3 regions of the Ruegeria sp. CK3 genome follow, and region 2 is predicted to be linked to each of the others. Evidence: riboswitches for the same ligand, from Rfam matches in the RefSeq annotation. Region 2 holds a riboswitch; each other region holds the start of a gene.
What was found. Region 2 has a riboswitch for cobalamin ahead of ACR0C3_RS11705 (aromatic ring-hydroxylating oxygenase subunit alpha). Riboswitches for the same ligand answer to the same signal wherever they lie in the genome.
Positions count from the first base shown of each region.

Region 1: linked by a shared signal. The riboswitch ahead of ACR0C3_RS05770 (DUF1636 family protein) and the one ahead of ACR0C3_RS11705 (aromatic ring-hydroxylating oxygenase subunit alpha) in region 2 are both predicted to bind cobalamin.
Region 3: linked by a shared signal. The riboswitch ahead of nrdH (glutaredoxin-like protein NrdH) and the one ahead of ACR0C3_RS11705 (aromatic ring-hydroxylating oxygenase subunit alpha) in region 2 are both predicted to bind cobalamin.

Region 1 is NZ_JBQFPV010000003.1:332,817-338,666, reverse strand. It holds gene ACR0C3_RS05795 (glucokinase) at 1-637, shown strand, start outside; gene ACR0C3_RS05790 (carbohydrate kinase family protein) at 666-1,592, shown strand; gene ACR0C3_RS05785 (D-lyxose/D-mannose family sugar isomerase) at 1,611-2,276, shown strand; gene ACR0C3_RS05780 (hypothetical protein) at 2,427-2,618, shown strand; gene ACR0C3_RS05775 (hypothetical protein) at 2,615-3,103, shown strand; cobalamin riboswitch at 3,139-3,342, shown strand; gene ACR0C3_RS05770 (DUF1636 family protein) at 3,401-3,796, shown strand; gene ACR0C3_RS05765 (ABC transporter ATP-binding protein) at 3,793-4,569, shown strand; gene ACR0C3_RS05760 (ABC transporter substrate-binding protein) at 4,582-5,532, shown strand; gene ACR0C3_RS05755 (FecCD family ABC transporter permease) at 5,534-5,850, shown strand, end outside.
Region 2 is NZ_JBQFPV010000007.1:142,789-148,638, reverse strand. It holds gene rpsD (30S ribosomal protein S4) at 1-282, opposite strand, end outside; gene ACR0C3_RS11715 (hypothetical protein) at 590-1,057, opposite strand; gene ACR0C3_RS11710 (FAD-binding oxidoreductase) at 1,318-2,397, opposite strand; gene ACR0C3_RS11705 (aromatic ring-hydroxylating oxygenase subunit alpha) at 2,403-3,674, opposite strand; cobalamin riboswitch at 3,739-3,942, opposite strand; gene ACR0C3_RS11700 (GNAT family N-acetyltransferase) at 4,061-4,582, opposite strand; gene ACR0C3_RS11695 (type I glutamate--ammonia ligase) at 4,696-5,850, opposite strand, start outside.
Region 3 is NZ_JBQFPV010000007.1:305,625-311,474, forward strand. It holds gene nrdE (class 1b ribonucleoside-diphosphate reductase subunit alpha) at 1-1,779, opposite strand, end outside; gene nrdI (class Ib ribonucleoside-diphosphate reductase assembly flavoprotein NrdI) at 1,761-2,174, opposite strand; gene nrdH (glutaredoxin-like protein NrdH) at 2,190-2,411, opposite strand; cobalamin riboswitch at 2,497-2,688, opposite strand; gene ACR0C3_RS12545 (DEAD/DEAH box helicase) at 2,777-4,654, opposite strand; gene ACR0C3_RS12550 (hypothetical protein) at 4,892-5,344, shown strand; gene ACR0C3_RS12555 (hypothetical protein) at 5,653-5,793, shown strand.

The sequences.
Region 1 (5,850 bases), on a different contig from region 2:
ATCTGTCCTGCAAGGCTCTGCCACTCCACCGATGGGCACGCGATTGGTCGTGGGGCCTGGAACTGGTTTGGGCGTCGGTGCGCTGCTCTACTCCGAGGGGCATTTCCACACAGTTTCGGGCGAAGGCGGCCATGTGGGCCTGTCGCCGCGCACGCGGGATGAGGTCGACGTTTTCGACGCAGCCCGTCAACTGGCACCCGAATGCTTTTTCGACAACAGCCTTGTGCTGGAGGCCGAGATGTTCCTCAGCGGAACCGGCCTGCCAATACTGTATCAGGCCGCAGGCATGGCGGCAGGCCAGGCTCAACCTCCGGTTCGCACCGCTCGAGATATCCTGCAGGACGCACGTGACGGTAAGGACCGGATCGCCGTTCGCACCGCAGATTTGTTCATCAGCCATCTGGGTGCTTTGATCGGTGACATGGCCGTCACCGTGATGCCTGCCGGTGGCGTGTTCCTTGTAGGCGGCGTCGCCGAGAAAAACCGCTGGATGTTTGGCGAAACCTTCCGTAACGCGTTCAATGCAGGCGGGCGCTTCAGCGAGTTGCGGCAGTCGATGAACCTTTATATCTCGGAACAGGCCGAATTTGGCATTGTTGGCGCTAACAACTTCTGTAAAAATGCGCTTCAGCGATAACTGAGCGCATTTTGGAAGAGGATGTGGGATGATCCTATGTTGCGGAGAAGCCCTGATCGACATGATTGCCGAACCGACCCTGTCCGGGCGGGACGGTTTCGTTCCCCATTCTGGCGGAGCCATATTCAATACCTCTATCGCTTTGGGCAGATTGGGCGCGCCCGTAGGCTTGCTGACAGGTCTGTCCTCGGACATGTTCGGGCAGCAATTGACCGGTGACCTGCGGGCCAGCCACGTGGACACGACACATGTGATTGCCTCGAACAGGCCGACCACGCTGGCTTTCGTTCAGCTGAAGGACGGTCACGCCACATACACGTTTGTCGATGAAAACACTGCGGGTCGGATGCTACGGGCCGAGGATATGCCGCGTCAACTCACCGCGGTTTCAGCGCTTTATTTTGGTGGCATCAGCCTTGCCTGCGAGCCCTGCGCGGATGCCTATGCAGCGATGCTGGCGCAACACGGCGCGAACTGTGCTGTGATGTTGGACCCCAATATCCGACCCGGTTTTATACAGGATCAAACCCGCTACCGCACGCGGTTGAACCAAATGATCGAACAGGCCGATATCGTCAAAGTCTCGGATGAGGATCTGGACTGGATCATCCCCGGCCCGGAAAGCCATGATCAGAAAGTCCCTTTGCTACTTCAAGCAGGCCCCTCTGCCGTCATCGTCACCCGTGGAAGTGAGGGCGCCTCAGGGTATCTGGCCAACGGCACGGTGGTTTCAGTCCCTGTCAAACCGGTGCAAGTTGTGGATACGGTTGGCGCGGGGGACACGTTCAATGCAGGGGTTCTGGCCTCGCTGGAACAGGCTGGCCAGCTGACAAAGTCCGGCTTGAAAGCACTGTCCCCGGATGCGCTACGTGACGCTTTAACCTTGGGCGCAGAGGTGGCTGCCGTCACCGTCTCGCGCGCCGGAGCAAATCCGCCCTGGTCGCATGAATTATAGCCCTACGAAGAGTCCAAGATGAAACGATCCGAAATCAACCGTATCAAGACCGAAGCCCAGGCATTCATTAGTTCATTTGGTGCCGTTCTGCCGCCTTTCGCAGATTGGACACCTGACCAGATGCGCAGCGCCCAGGCGGACAGTATTCGTGCCCATGGGCTAGGTTGGGATATCACCGACTACGGTCAAGGCAAGTTTGATGAACTTGGGTTGTTTCTGTTCACCCTGCGCAACGGTAACGTCAGCGATCTGAGCCGGGGGCGCGGTATGCTCTATGCCGAAAAACTGCTGATCTCTCGCGACAAACAGCTATCGCCGATGCATCGCCATATCGTCAAAGCCGAGGACATCATCAACCGTGGGGGCGGCGATCTAGTTATGGAAATCTATGCGTCGGACCCCGATGGCGGTATCGACCGCGATAACGCGGTCACCGTTCCAAGCGATGCCTGCCCTGTCACCATACAGCCCGGAGAGCATCTGCGCCTGAAGCCAGGTCAGAGCGTGACCTTGATGCCCGGCGTCTGGCACGCCTTTTGGGCGGAAGGTGCGGATTGTTTGATTGGCGAAGTCTCAACCGTGAATGACGACCGGACGGACAACGTATTCGAAGACCCGATCCCCCGCTTTGCAACAATAGAAGAAGACACAGCCCCGGATTTCCTGTTGGTTGCCGACTACTGACTTCATTAAGACTTTCGCGCTTGTATTTTCTGACTGTTTTTGTCAGTTAACGGCTGACCCAGTCAGATTCCGTTGGAATCATCGCCCGGTCCCAATTTTGCGACCGAAAGATAACCTGACATGCGAAAATCCCTCGCCGACCTGTTGGCCATGGACGCCGTTGCCAGCCGCTATGGCTGCGCATTGAAACCAAAACTGAGGCAGGCGATCGAGGCTGATCTCACTTTTCCAGCTCGCGCCGCATCGCCGCGCCCTGAAACGCCGGTTGATCCCAACACACTTCCGTTAAACGTCCACCCATTGGTTGCGAAAACCCTCAAACCCAAAAGGGAACGCGCATGAAACACTCGGCATCCAACCACACATTGCCATTCACCGATTTTGACGGTTTCGAACGCGGTTTGCTGCCTGTCATTCGGCACTTCATCCTTAGCTTCACCGAGCCGGAAACGCAGGCTTGGCAACATGCTTTCACGGTCGCAACCGAACGCTGGGGGCGTGATCAGGAGCTGGTTCTGGCACATCTGGTCTTCAAAATCATCAAGGCCACGCTACGCACCCGCCCTTTGGGTCTGGTCTTCAACGACCCGCTTTGTGTTGAAAAACGGCACGAACTGACATGTGAGGAGCACGCCCTGCTCCGGATGCTGCATCACATGCGCCGCGACGAAACTCCAGCAGCGCGCGATGCCTTGAACGAATTGACCGGAGGCTACCCGGACGCGCACCTGATACAGGCCGGTTTGACCTTGGCCAGCCAGTTCCCAACAAGTGTCGTCCGACCGGGCCAACCCGCCCGCAGGCCAACCCTGCGCGTGGTCCATTAGCGCGATTCCGGCGCTTGACAAGAGGAGCGCGAGCAGACTAGCTGCTCTGGATGGTTCCCTACGGTCTGTGCCTGAGGGATGAAAATGGGAATACGGTGCGGCCCAAAGGCCAATGCCGTGACTGCCCCCGCAACTGTAAGCGGAGAGCGACGCCACAGAACCACTGGCCCCTAAGGTCGGGAAGGTTGGCCGAGCAACGACCCGCAAGTCAGGAGACCTGCCATCACAGATTAACCAACCCGGGGCGGGGTGTCCCGGAAGGAGGCTCGATGGCACATCTGCGTGCTGATGCAATTCATGGCTTTTGCCTTCACTTGGCTTTTGTTCAAGTCGGCCACCCGTGCCGTGGCTGATCATTTCGTCCTGATATGCGGCACGTGCAAAGGGCCGATCCCTGCGCATGAGGCGAAAGAAGCGTTGGACGGCCAGCTGCCCGAGGGGTTCTCGACACGTCTGATCGAATGTATGGCCGGGTGCGACCGCCCGATGACGGTCGGGCTGCAGGCCAAGGGCAAGGCGCAATATCTGTTTGGCGATATTCAATCCCCTGCCGATCTGAGCGCTTTGGCTGAGTTCGCCCATCAATTCCGCGACAGCGAGGATGGCTGGACCAGCGCCTCTACCCGTCCCTTGGCGCTCTATACCAAAACCCTGTCGCGCATGCCCTGCCTGCTATCGGAGGACACGGCATGAGCTTTCTGGTCGCTGAAAACCTAGAATACTACGCCCTGAACGGCGATGTTCTGCTGCGCGACACCTCGTTCACGCTTGAGGAAGGCGCGATATTGGCCGTTGCTGGCCCGAACGGAGCCGGCAAGACGACGCTGCTCAACCTCTTGTGCGGGGTCGCAAAGCTGGCGCTGGGGGATGTGCGCATTCAGGGGCAAAGCCTGCGGAAACTGTCGTCGCTGGAACGGGCCAGACGGATTGCCGTTGTCGGCCAGCAGGAAATACCCGACGGGCGGCTGCAACTGCGCGATTATGTGGCCCTTGGACAAATCCCGATCAGGGCCGACAAATCCGCCGAAGCTCTTAAAACGGACCTGCAGCGCGTATTAGACACCACCGAACTGTCCCATCTGGCTGGTAAACAGATGGCAAAACTGTCCGGCGGAGAGCGTCAGCGCGCCCATATCGCACGGGCTTTGGCGCAGAACCCCTCGCTGCTGTTTTTGGACGAACCGACCAACCATCTGGACCCGGATGCCAAGGGGCACATGCTGTCTCTGGTGGCCGAGTTGGGTGTGACGGTTGTGATGATCGTCCACGATCTGGTCATGATCCCCGAATTCGCCAGCCACGTCGCCCTGATGAAGAACGCACAGCTTACGGCCTTCGGCCCGGTCGCCGAGGTTCTTACGCCAGACCGCGTGCGCGAGACTTTTGGTGTTGACTATTTGTGTTTCCAGCACGAAGGACGCGTGATCCCCGCGCTGGACATCCGAAAACGAAAGCTTTCATCTTAACAGGAGAGATTGATGAAACTGAAACTTTTGTCCGCTGCGGTACTAAGCGCACTGGCGGGCAGCGCTGCCGCGCAAGAGATCACCGTCGACAATTGCGGTGAACCTTTGGTGTTCGACACCAAGCCCGAGCGGATCGTAGTTCATGACATGAACATGACCGACATGGCCTTTGCACTGGGTCTTCAGGACAGCATCGTTGGTCTGACTGGCATCACTGGCTGGTACAAGACCAGCCCCGATTTCGACGCGCAACGCGGTGACATTCCCGAACTCGCTCCGAAATACCCGACGGTCGAGAACCTCGTCGCGGTTGAACCCGACATGTTCTTCGCCGGTTGGTATTACGGCATGAAGCCCGGAGGTGATGTAACCCCAGACACGCTAGAGCCCTTTGGCATCAAGACCATGGTGCTGACCGAAAGCTGCATCCACCTGAACAAAGACCGCCCCGAAGCCAGCATGGACCTGCTGTTTGATGACGTACTGCGTCTGGGCACTGTCATGCAGGTCGAAGACAAGGCGAACGCGCTGGTCTCGGGCTGGAAAGACCAACTGGCCGCAATCGAAGCCAAAACCGCCGATCTGGAAAAACCCCGTGTCTTCCTGCTGGACAGCCCGGCCGATGCGCCCTTTACCGCAGGCAAATATGCCATTCCCGACGCGATGATCGCAGCGGCTGGCGGCGTCAACGTTACCCATGACATGGACACTAGCTGGGGCCGCACCTCGTGGGAGGCTGTCGCCGCCTCGAACCCCGAATTCCTTGTCCTGCTGGACTATCAAACCGGCAACGGCGCGGCGGATACCTTCAAGTTCCTGCAGGAACACCCGGTGATGTCGCAGACCGATGCAGTCAAGAACGAGCGCTGGATCGGCCTGCGTTACGAAGAGCTGACACCGGGACCGGCAAACATCGAAGCGATCGAGAAGATGGCAACGGCGATGCACCGGGGAAACAGTTGAGATGACGAAAACGGGCCAAGCGGTCCTGCTGGGGGCGGTCATTCTGACCGCCCTTTTGCTGCTGTCGACGATCTACGGCACCACCCCGATCCCCTTGGCCGAGGTTTTCACCGCGATTGGGCTGGGTACTGGCGTGACTGAGGGCGACATGTCCCCTCTGCACCGGATCGTCTTTGACCTGCGCCTGCCCCGCGCGTTGTTTGCGGCTGTGATTGGGGCCGGGCTGGGTGTTGTCGGGGTCGTTTTACAGACGACAACGCGCAATGATCTGGCTGACCCGTTTTTGTTTGGCCTCTCGTCCGGGGCCGCTGCAGGTGC
Region 2 (5,850 bases):
GCGCTCCAGCAGACCGATCAGGTTTTCACCGGTGTCGCCTTTTACACGCTCAGCTTCGGCGTAGATGCGTCGGAACTGCTTCTCGGTCAGGTCGCCATAGTAGCCTTTCAGCTTCTGCTTGGCGCGCAGCTGCAGACCGAAGTCCGACAGTTTGCCCTTGCGGCGCTGGCCGTGCTGGCCGGGGCCATATTCACGACGGTTGACCGGGGATTTCGGACGACCCCAGATGTTTTCACCCATCCGGCGGTCGATTTTGTACTTGGCAGACGTGCGTTTGGTCACGGCTGATCTCCTTTAAAGTGGCATTTCGGCTTGATCCGAAAACCGGTTCCTACTTTGCGGGCCGAAATAGCGTCTCCGCTCGGACCGGGCAGTTCCAGTTCAGACCAGGCGTGGTGCCGGGTTATAAAGGGCGTTGTCCTCTTGAGGTTTCCCCCATGACAGGCATCCCCTTGCGGGGGCCACCAACACCAATGAAGCCGCGCTTATATCCGCAGAACTGTCAGAGTCAACACGTCCCAACTGCCCTGCTCAAATTTCTTGGAGGGTTTTTAGGCCAACGGGTTCGACGCCAGCTAGGTAACCAAACCTATGAAAAGAAACCCGGCGCGGATTTTCCCGGAAAGGCCACCACCTTTGCGGTCGGCTGCGGTACGCTCTGCAGGTCGGCACCGGCATGCGTTACTTCGCTGATCCAGAAATCCTGATCCCGAGGCGGACAGCCAGTGTTGAACACCAGCGTCGGCCATTGTTCGTCATCGGTGATAACCAAGTCTGCCGAAAAGCGTTGCGCCCCATTGGTCAATGTGACCGTACCGCAATACTCTCCCGAGACCTCTTGCGGGGCCAAGAACGCGTCGCGGGTGCGCACAGCAGTCGCACCCATATGTCCCAGTTGTTCAAGATTTTGCTCTGCCACTTCGCCCAACACCAGAGCCTGACCTCGCCAGGACCAAGCGGACCCGACCGCCAAAAAGGCCAAAGGCGCCGCCTCAAGCCCGTCAAGCTCGGTTTGATTCCATGAAATGGCTACACGACCGTTATATCCGGCTCTCATATACCTGCTCGCACTTATCAACACCCCACCCAGTACTCAATCCGCTTTATCAGGGGAGATTCCGGCGGAAAAGAGACAGAATTTGAGCAATCACGTGAATGTTGCCGAATAGAATCAACTATCCGTGAGCAAACCTGTGCCACCCAAACTTTCCGAAGCGCGTATAGAGGCGGCAAGTATCTGAGATCAATACTAATATTTTAAAATTGGAACCGCAGGTGGCCGTAGCCGCCCCGCAGTTTCAGCCTGAGACTTCCCGTTTACACCTCAACTTCGACCTTGCCGATCGGGTTTGAACAGCACGCCAGAATGTAGCCTGCCGCTATGTCATCCTCGGAGATACCGCCGTTGTGGACCATGTGAACCTCACCCGAGGACTTTTTGACCTTGCAGGTGCCGCAAACGCCAAACGTACAGCCTGAGGCAATGTTCAACCCGACCGCGCGTGCAGCGGCCAGAACCGTATCCGTCTCGGCAACTTTGGCGGTGACACACGAGGTCGCAAACACGATTTCAGCGGCGCTGTCATCGTCGGGTATGACATCATCCAGATCAGGCTGATCTGCTTCGGTCTCAACCGGGGCTCCAAAGCTTTCCTGATGATAGTTCTCCATGTCAAAGCCCAGACCCGACAGAGCGTCCCGGACTGCTTGCATGAACGGCTCAGGACCGCAGCAATAGACCTCACGGTCCAGATAGTCTGGGGCCATCAGGCCCAGCATCAGCTGGTTGAACTGACCCTGGTAGCCGGTCCAGGGGCTGTAGCGATCCGCTTCCTCTACAACGAACTTCAGATCCAGACCCGGCGTCCGGCTTGCCATCTGTTCCAACCGTTGGCGGAAGATGATCTCGGACGGACGTTTGGCGCAGTTTATAAAGACGACATCCAGATCGCGACCTTCGTCCCACATGCAGGTCGTCATCGACATCATCGGAGTGACGCCCGACCCCGCCGAGATGAACAGATACTTGGGCGCTGTGCTTTCAGCATTGGTGAACAGACCGGCTGGGCCAATCGCCCGCATCCGCATACCCGGCTGCAGATTGTCCAGCATCCAGCGCGTGCCGATGCTGTCCGGTTGCGCCTTGGCCGTGATCGTAATGGACCGTGGACGCGATGGGGATGACGAGATCGTATAGGTCCGATGCACAACGCCTCTCGGCTGCCCCGGCGCCGGGATCTCGAGCGTCAGGAATTGACCGGGATGGTAGGCAAACAAGGCCCCGGAAGGAGCGCGGAAAGTAAAGCTGGCAGTGTTTGGCGTCTCGGGCACGACCGAGACGCATTCCAGCGTCTCACTATCTTGCCAGATCGAGGCAACAGCGTTCAGATCTTTCATCTCCGTCACTCCGCCGCCATCGTGTCAGGTGCAAGGTGGCGCGCCAGGGCACTGCAATACCAATCGGTGAATTGCAGAACACCGGATTCCTGGATCCCCGAATACGGTCCCGGCACATAGGCGGGGCTGTTGATGCCCATCTGGTTGTCTTCCACCACGCGGCGATCTTCGTCATTGGTGGCCATCCAGACCTCGGTCAGGCGCTTGACATCATAGTCGACCCCTTCGACCGCATCCTTGTTGACCAGCCACTTCGTGGTGACTTCGGTCTCGGTCGGGCTGACCGGCGTGATCCGGAAAACAATCGAATGATCGGCCAGGAAGTGGTTCCACGTGCTGGGATAGTGGAACTTCAGCAACGTCCCCGCATCCGCAAAGGGCGAACGGCCAAGAAAGCGACGCACCGCGGATTTACCGTCCAGAGTGTAGCTTTCCGCCCCTTCCTTCAGCGGCATGCGCGCCAGGCGGTATTGCCCGTCATCATGCAGATAGAACTGCGACGGCATTCCCGCAGCCTCGCAACGGTCGAAGTGAGTTTGCATGAAGGCCGGGGTTTCACCCCCTTCGATACCGGTTACCGAGGGATCATCAGGGAAGGTCCGGCACAGCGAAGGGTGATTGCCACCGCAGTGATAGCACTCACGGTTGTTTTCCCAAACCAACTTCCAGTTACCCTTTTCGATGATCGTGCTTTCAAAGGCGACCTTGGCGTTGCTTAGATCATGCGGCTCCAGATAGGGCCGTGCTCTATTGGCGAAAGTGTCGAAATCGGGCGCTTCATCCGCAAGACAGATATAGACCAGCCCGGCCAGTTCACGGCAGTGAACGGTTTTCAGCCCGTGTTGTTTGGGGTCGAAATCAGGCCCCATATCACGCGCCCACAGCAATGAGCCGTCAAGCTCATAGGTCCACTGGTGATAGGGGCAGACCAGTTTGGGCGAGTTCCCCTTGGCCGCTTTGCAGATGATTGACCCGCGATGGCGGCAGGTATTGTGGAAGGCCCGGATCTGGTTGTCCGCGCCGCGCACAATGATCACGCGGTATGCGCCTACAGTGTAGGTCACATAGTCGCCTGTTTTCACCAGTTCACATGCCGGAATGGCAAATAGCCAGTTGCGGTAGTGGATGGCCTCAAGATCCGCCTGAAAGACATCTGGATCGGTATAGAACGCCTGCTCAAGGGCATAGGCCGGGTTTCGACGCGCCAACAGGCTTTGAACGTTGCTCACTTCTGGCTCTCCTGCCGCGCCCTGCGGCTCAGCTTGGGCAGATGACATAAGAGGCCAGTCCGGAGCCGTGCGAGGATCACGTCCGAAACTTGTGCCCCCACCGCCACCCGCAGTTTGACATATATGCAAGGCTGGTTTCCGGACTTGAAAGGGGCTTACGCCCGGTTTCGACACCTTCCCGGGATCCTCCTCCCAGTGGTCACCTGTCGAACCTGACCTTTCTTACCGTTGCGGGGGCAGCGCCGGAATTGCACCGGCTTCCCAATTCTCTGCCGCCTGAGAATCAGACAGCAGCACCTCACATGCGCAACCTACTCGGGGAAGGATTCGCGGCTGAAAGCCTTGCGACATTTCCAGAAACAAAACAGACATGGCCAGCAAAAATGGAGACCTGAAACAGGGCTGCGGTTTGAGGCAAGAACAAAAAACTAAATTCACTCGTGTTGTGATGTGTCCCAGAGATGCGCGTGCATGAAGGGCGCAATCGCAAGTGTTTTTCCCCCCAGTTTTTCAACCGATCCTGCAGTGAGCTCAAGCGTCATCCATGCCTCGGGGATCGTCAGAAGGTCAGGATATGGTATCTCTTTGTCAGTCGGGACAAACCCGAACAAGGGGTAGAAAGTCGGCACGCCCAACACGAAGACAGCGTCTGTTCCAATGGACCTCAAGTGCATGATGCCGGTCTCCATCATCTCTCTGCCAACTCCTAGGCCTTGATACTCGGGGGAGACACCGCAGGGCGCAAGAAGATAGCATTTAACGTCCGGGTGACCCTGGAAGACAAACGGGGTGAACATGACATTGCCCGCGATCTGCCCCTTGCGCCTTACGCTGATTGAAATCGTTTCCGGATGCTCAAGGAGATCTTCGGCGAGTTGAGCGATTTCTTCACCTTCCGCTTCGCCAAAAGCCAGCCTATGCACATTCAAGATAGCATCGGTTTCTGAACGGCTCATGATCCATCCCTATCCTTAGCTAAACAGCTTGCACGCGTCATACGGCGCGAGATTACCCAAACGACGCCCCAGAGGTCGCATTGGGCAAGCTTCGGCAAGACGAACCGCTCAGGTCAATATGTTTCTTCGTACAATCGGCAGCGTGCGTCTGTGTCCAGATGTTCGGTTGTCGCGATCTCGGATTGCTTGTGAGCTTGGTACACCTCGGCAAAGCCTGCGGGGAACCAGCCGGTCACAACCGGGTTGGAAACGAACCGGTCGAGCGCAACTTCCAAAGTCTGAGGCAAGCGCACCAGCCCCCTTTGGTTCAGTTCTGCGACGTCCAACAGCGAAAGATCCTCTTCGGTTGGAACGGGCGCGGGTAGCCCCTCTTCGATCCCCTGCGTCCCGGCCATGACAACCGCCGCAAGCGCCAGATGAGGCGAAGCTGCAGCATCCGCCGCACGGTATTCGATGTTGAACTGCCCGGCGATCGAGGCTGGGTCTTTTGCGGTCACCGGGCAAATCCGAAAGGAAGCCTCGCGGTCGCGAAAACCCAGATTGTTGAAAGCCGCAGACCATCGATGCGGTGTCAGGCGTTCATACGAGATCACCGAAGGCGCTGTCAGAGCCAGGATCGCATCCAGATATTTCAACACTCCGGCGGCGAAGGCACTTGTCAGGTCCGACATGCCGCAGGGCCCGTCATCGGCGTAGGTCAGCGGCGCGCCATGATCATCCACAAAGCTCATATGGATATGGACCCCATTCCCAACGCTCGCGACATCTCGAATAGGGGTATAGGTAGCCCGCTCGCCATAGGCCTGCGCAGTCGCATACGTCAGTTCGCGCACCATTATGGCTGCGTCCGCTGCGCGAACACCCAGCTCGGGGCCGATGACGACCTCATATTGGTTTGGCCCATATTCCTTCATGATCGAATCCGGCTTCAGACCGACCTGAGAAATCGCGTTGATCAAGGTCTCGCACAGATCACGCTGCAGGCCAAAACCCCGATGGCCATAGGCTTCGTTGGCCTGAGTTGGCGGATCTTTCAGCTGGAACTCATGCTCGAACGCAGCCAGCAAATTTGCTCCTGAGACCTTGTGCAGCCGCTCCAGCGCCGCCCTCAACAAACTGCGCGTGCAGAAGTCCCAAGGGTCTCCGTCCAGAGTGACGATATCGCCCATAAGAAAGTGCAGGCCGGAGTCTTCGCCGAACTCGACCTTTGCCTCGGCCGTGGCGTCCGGGATCAGAAGAAGATCGCCCAGCGCGCCAAAAGGGCTTTC
Region 3 (5,850 bases), 160 kb from region 2:
AGAGGTCGAATTGTTGATATAGCTGATCGAGCCGGTCGGCGGCACCGCCTGAAGGTTGCGGTTATAAAGGCCGTGTTTCATCACATCTGCCTTCAACGCTGCCCAGTCGTCGCTTGTGGGCAGGGTCATGCCATCGAACAGAGCCTTCACCCGCTCGCTTTCGGGCAGCCAGTCACGGGTGGTGTATTTGTCGAAAAAGGTGCCCGAGGCGTAGTCGGAGTTCTCGAACCCCTTGAATGATGCGTTGCGTTCCTGCGCCAGATCGCAAGAGGTGCGGATCGCGTGATACGCCACGGTTGCGAAGTACACGGATGTGAACTCGACCCCCTCAGGCGAGCCATAGTGGATATGTTCGCGGGCAAGGAACCCGTGCAGGTTCATCTGCCCCAGACCAATTGCGTGGCTTTCATCATTGCCTCGACGCACCGACGGCACCGAGTCGATTGCTGACATTTCGGACACCGCCGTCAGCGCGCGGATCGCAGCGCCGACAGTACGGCCCAGATCACCGCCATCCATCGTCTTGGCAATGTTCAGCGAGCCGAGGTTGCAAGAGATATCCGTGCCTAGATGCGCATAGCTGAGGTCATTGTTGAATTCCGACGCCTCATTGACCTGCAAAATCTCGGAGCACAGGTTTGACATGTTGATCCGGCCCGCAATGGGGTTCATCCGGTTCACCGTGTCTTCGAACATCACGTAGGGATAGCCGGATTCGAACTGGATCTCGGCAATGGTCTGGAAGAATTCACGCGCATTGACCTTGGATTTCCGGATGCGCTTGTCATCGACCATCTCGTGATATTTCTCGGTCACCGAGATTTCCGAGAACGGCACGCCATAGACCTTTTCCACGTCATGGGGCGAGAACAGATACATATCGGCGTTTTTCTTCGCCAGCTCGAAAGTGATGTCAGGGATCACCACGCCAAGGCTCAGCGTTTTGATACGGATCTTCTCATCCGCGTTTTCGCGCTTGGTGTCGAGGAAGCGCATGATGTCCGGGTGGTGCGCGTTCAGATACACCGCACCCGCACCTTGCCGCGCGCCAAGCTGATTGGCGTAGGAGAAGCTGTCCTCCAGCAGTTTCATCACCGGGATCACGCCCGAGGATTGGTTCTCAATGCCCTTAATCGGCGCGCCGTGCTCGCGGATGTTGGTCAGCAGCAGCGCCACACCTCCGCCGCGCTTAGACAGTTGCAGGGCCGAGTTGATGCCGCGCCCGATGCTCTCCATGTTGTCCTCAAGCCGCAGCAGGAAGCACGAGATCAGCTCGCCGCGTGAGGCTTTGCCCGCGTTCAGGAAGGTAGGCGTGGCGGGTTGGAAGCGACCGTCGAGGATTTCCTCCATGAAGGACAGGGCCAGCGCCTCATCGCCGCGCGCCAGCGCCAACGCGGTCATGACGACGCGGTCCTCATAGCGTTCCAGGAACCGCTGCCCGTCACGGGTTTTCAGCGTGTATGAGGTGTAATACTTAAATGCGCCTAGAAAGGTCGGGAACCGAAATTTCTTGGCATAGGCCGCATCCCAGATCTTGCGCATGAAGTTCTTGGAATACTGGTCCAGAACGGCCTCTTCGTAGTAGCCTTCGGACACCAAATACCCGAGCTTTTCATCCAGCGAGTGGAAGAACACGGTGTTCTGGTTGACGTGCTGCAGGAAATACTGCCGCGCGGCCATACGGTCGGCATCGAAGCGGATCTTACCCTCACCATCGTAGAGGTTCAGCATCGCGTTCAATGCGTGATAGTCCTGCTCGTTTACGCTGCTGTCGAGCATAGGTTTCTCCCTAGTTTTTCCAGCCCGGCGCGGACGCGGGCGATGTCGGTCTCTGTGCCGGCCAGCTCAAACGTGGAGAGCAGCGGTACGTTGCATTTCTGGGCGATGATGCGACCGGACAAAGCGTAGGTCGCACCGAAATTGCGGTTGCCTGTGCCGATCACCCCAACGATCCCGGTGCGTCTGTCCGGGTCGTTCAGAAACCGGATCACCTGTTTCGGAACCGCCCGGCGCCCTTCGCCATCGGCATAGGTGGGGCTGATCAGCACATAGGGGTGTGCGGGGTCAGGCAGCGGGTCCATCCCGCTCGGAATGCGGAAAGAAGTCAGGCCCAGCCGCGAGACAAAGCGGTGGGTGTTTCCGGATTTCGATGAGAAATAGACCAGCGCCGGGATCGGCGCGGCCATGGGTCAGGCCAGTTGGGCGATCATGTCCGGGCGGAAACCCGACCAGTGATCACTGCCCGCCACAACGACAGGGGCCTGACGATAGCCCAGCTCGGTCACATGGGTCATGGCGCTGTCATCTTGGGTCAGGTCGATGACGTCATAGGTGATGCCTTTTGCATCCAGCGCGCGGGTGGTGGCGGTGCATTGTACGCATGCGGGTTTGGAATATACGGTAATGCTCATGTCGTCCTCTGTCCTTTTAATGAATGCCGAGGACGCTGCGGGCAAAATGAACCCTGAACACGCCCCCGAACCCTCCGTTCGCGGTTCTCTTTCTTTGCTTGCGGCAGGTCTCCTGGCTCGCGGATTGACGTTCGGACTGGCCTTCCCAAAAGCACGCTTTCAGTGGCGTATTCAGCCGAACTATCCGCTTACAGTTGCGGGGGCAGCGCCGGTTTTTCACCGGTTTCCCTCTTAGCTTTCAACAGGAATCGAAAGAACCGAAGCAACACCATATTGGGGTTGGTGGTGGCGTGTTGTCAATATATGGTGCGGCGAGGAAAATAAATTTCTTCGCTTGCACAACCAGTCACGTGCGCTAAAGCGGCCTACTTTTTCCGCTTGGGCATCGCGTTGCCACCCTTCATCGCAGTCGCCCGCGCGCGGTTTTTCTTGCTGCTTGGCTTGCCTTTGGGCGGAGGCGGGCCCTTCGGACGGCGCGCATGTTTCTTGTCCTGATCGCCCGAGGGGGCCTCATCCCGTTTGGGCCGCGTTTCGGGCTTGGGTTTCTCGGCAGGTTTGCGGCGCGGTTTTGCGGGCTGTGGCTCAGCCGCGCGGGCCGGACGTTCAGCACGTTCGGGGCGCTTCTTGCCTTTGAAGTCGCGCTTGGGACCTTTGCGGCCACCACCGGCAAGGGCAGGCGGCGCGTCCAGTTGCACCAGGGTCTTGGTGCCTTCGACCGTCATCTCGGGGCCGATGGCCTTCAGGAAGCCTTCAACGCTGCTTTCGCGAATCTCGATGTAGCTTTCGGTGTCAGCAATGCGGATCGCGCCGATATCGTCTTTGGTAATCTTGCCCGCCTTGCACAACATGGGCAGCAAATAGCGAGGCGAGGCGTTTTCGTTGTGTCCCTCCGACAACGAAAACCACACGCTTGGGCCGAAGGGAACGTTCGGCTTTGGCGCGGTATCTTGTGCGTCGCTCAGCTCTTCGGGGGCGGAGTGCTTGCGCCCGTATTGACGCAGATAGGCCGCCGCCAGTTGCTGCGGTGAAAAGCGCGAGACCAGATCATCAACCAGAGCACTTTCGCCCTCGGTCACATCCACGGTCCAGTCGTCCGAGCTGAACATCCGCTGCATGTCCTGCGCCTGAACCTCATCGGCTGAGGGCGCAGACCCCCAATCGGCGGTCAGCTTGGCGAATTTCAGCAGGCGCTGCGCCTTTTTGAACGATGCAGGCGGCACGATCAGCGCGCTGACGCCCTTCCGCCCGGCGCGTCCGGTTCGACCCGAGCGGTGCAACAGCGTTTCATGGCTGTTCGGCAGTTCCGCGTGGATCACCAGATCAAGGTTCGGCAGGTCGATGCCGCGCGCGGCCACATCGGTCGCAACACAGACGCGGGCGCGTCCGTCGCGCATGGCTTGCAGCGCATTCGAACGTTCGCTTTGCGTCAGCTCTCCGGACAGGGCCACGACCGAGAAGCCACGATTCGACAGCCGCGCCGTAAGGCGGCTGACCATGGCGCGGGTGTTGCAGAAGATGATGGCGTTGGGGGCCTCATAGAAGCGCAGCACGTTGATTATTGCATTCTCGCCATCTCGCGGGGCCACATTCATTGCGCGGTATTCGATATCGGCATGTTGCGTGCGCTCGCTGACGGTGCTGACACGCTCGGCATCGCGCTGATAGCGGGCGGCGAGGGATGCGATGGCGCGAGGAACTGTAGCGGAAAACAGCAGTGTCTGACGTTCGGAGGGCGTCTGTTCCAGAATGAACTCAAGATCTTCGCGGAAGCCCAGGTCGAGCATTTCGTCGGCTTCATCCAGAACCACTGCGCGCACAGCGGTCAGGTCAATCGACTCGCGCATGATATGGTCGCGCAGGCGGCCCGGCGTTGCGACCACGATATGCGCGCCGCGCGCCAACGCCCGCCGCTCGTCTCGCATATCCATGCCGCCGACACAGGACGCGATGAACGCGCCTGCATCCGAATAGAGCCACGCCAGTTCGCGTTTGACCTGCATCGCCAATTCGCGCGTTGGTGCGATGACCAGTGCCAAAGGCGCGCCCGCCTTATCGAAGACATCCACGTCGCCCAGAACGGTCGGGGCGATGGCAAGGCCGAAGCCAATGGTTTTGCCCGATCCGGTCTGCGCCGAAACCAACATGTCACGCCCTTGCAGGTCGGGCGCGGATACGGCGGTTTGGACAGGGGTCAGCGTGTCATACCCTTTGCGATCAAGGGCGTCTTGAAGTGTTTGTTTCATGGCTCGGCTCATTGGGATGCTGCGGTCACCCTCAGAGCGTCTTATACGCGGATGATCGTCGAAGGGCTCTCCTTACCGAGTGAGGCGCCGGATGTATAGAGCGGAAAGCGGGCAGCACGATCAAACACAGCATGAACGCTTGATGAAGGTTCCTTCAGGAAAGTTGTAACCCGTCGCACTCCTACCAATCTGTTGAACACAGCCAGAGATAGCACCGATTTCAGGGAGAAAGAGACCATGACCAGATTTATGACTGCCGGAGCAGCCGCTCTGGCCACGAGCTTAGCCCTTGGTACTGCCGCTGCTGCCGAAACCACGCCTGATCTGCGCGGTGTTTGGACGGCCAGCCAGACTACAGTTTCGCCGTCGAATTCGGCTACCGGCGATGCTCCACGATTTAACCAGTCGGAATGGGTGCTCGAAATTCAGGCTCAGAACGACAATGTGTTCTGGGGGCCGAGTATGTGGCGACGCAATGCCATGGATGACTGGACGATGTACGAGGCCACCGGTTCCATCAGCCAGGATGGCTCTGGAAAGATCGGGATCGTGGAAAGCTCGGCCGAGCCGGCGATTGGCGTAAACGCCTTGATCGACGCGCGCTACGAGGATGGGCGAATCTACGCGGATTTCCGTAGCCTGCGGACTGGAACTACCTACAGCACCGTTCTGGAACGTCAGGTGAACTGAAGCGTTTTCGGCCCGGACGGACTGTAGGGGGTACGGACTGTCGCCTGATTTTGACTGCGACAGAATAGTAGGTAAACCGTCCGGGTCGGAACGCTTCTCAATATCGGAAAACTCGTCTCCATAGGGAGGAGGCGGACCGGACGGTAATTTCGCCGCTCGCGACATGATCCATGATATGCCGGGTTTACACGCGGTGTTCCTCGACTCGGGGTATTCGGATCTCGCGATCCTTCAGCGCGAAGTCGCGCGCGGTGAAAAATTCGCCGTCCGGTCCAAGCCCCATTTCATAATGGCATCCTATCCGCAGTATGCCGCAGATTCTGCTGGGAGGATTTGCCCAGTCGATCTTTTGCGAAGATATCTGCTTTGCCTCCCCGACCGACATCAGCACGGTCGGTGTTTTTATAGCGTCGGCTAAGGATCAATACCGGGCGCAAGCCTCGCTCTGAAAACCGTCTTGTCCATTTGTTCGACAGCGTAGGTGATTAGGTAGGGAGTTTAGCCCT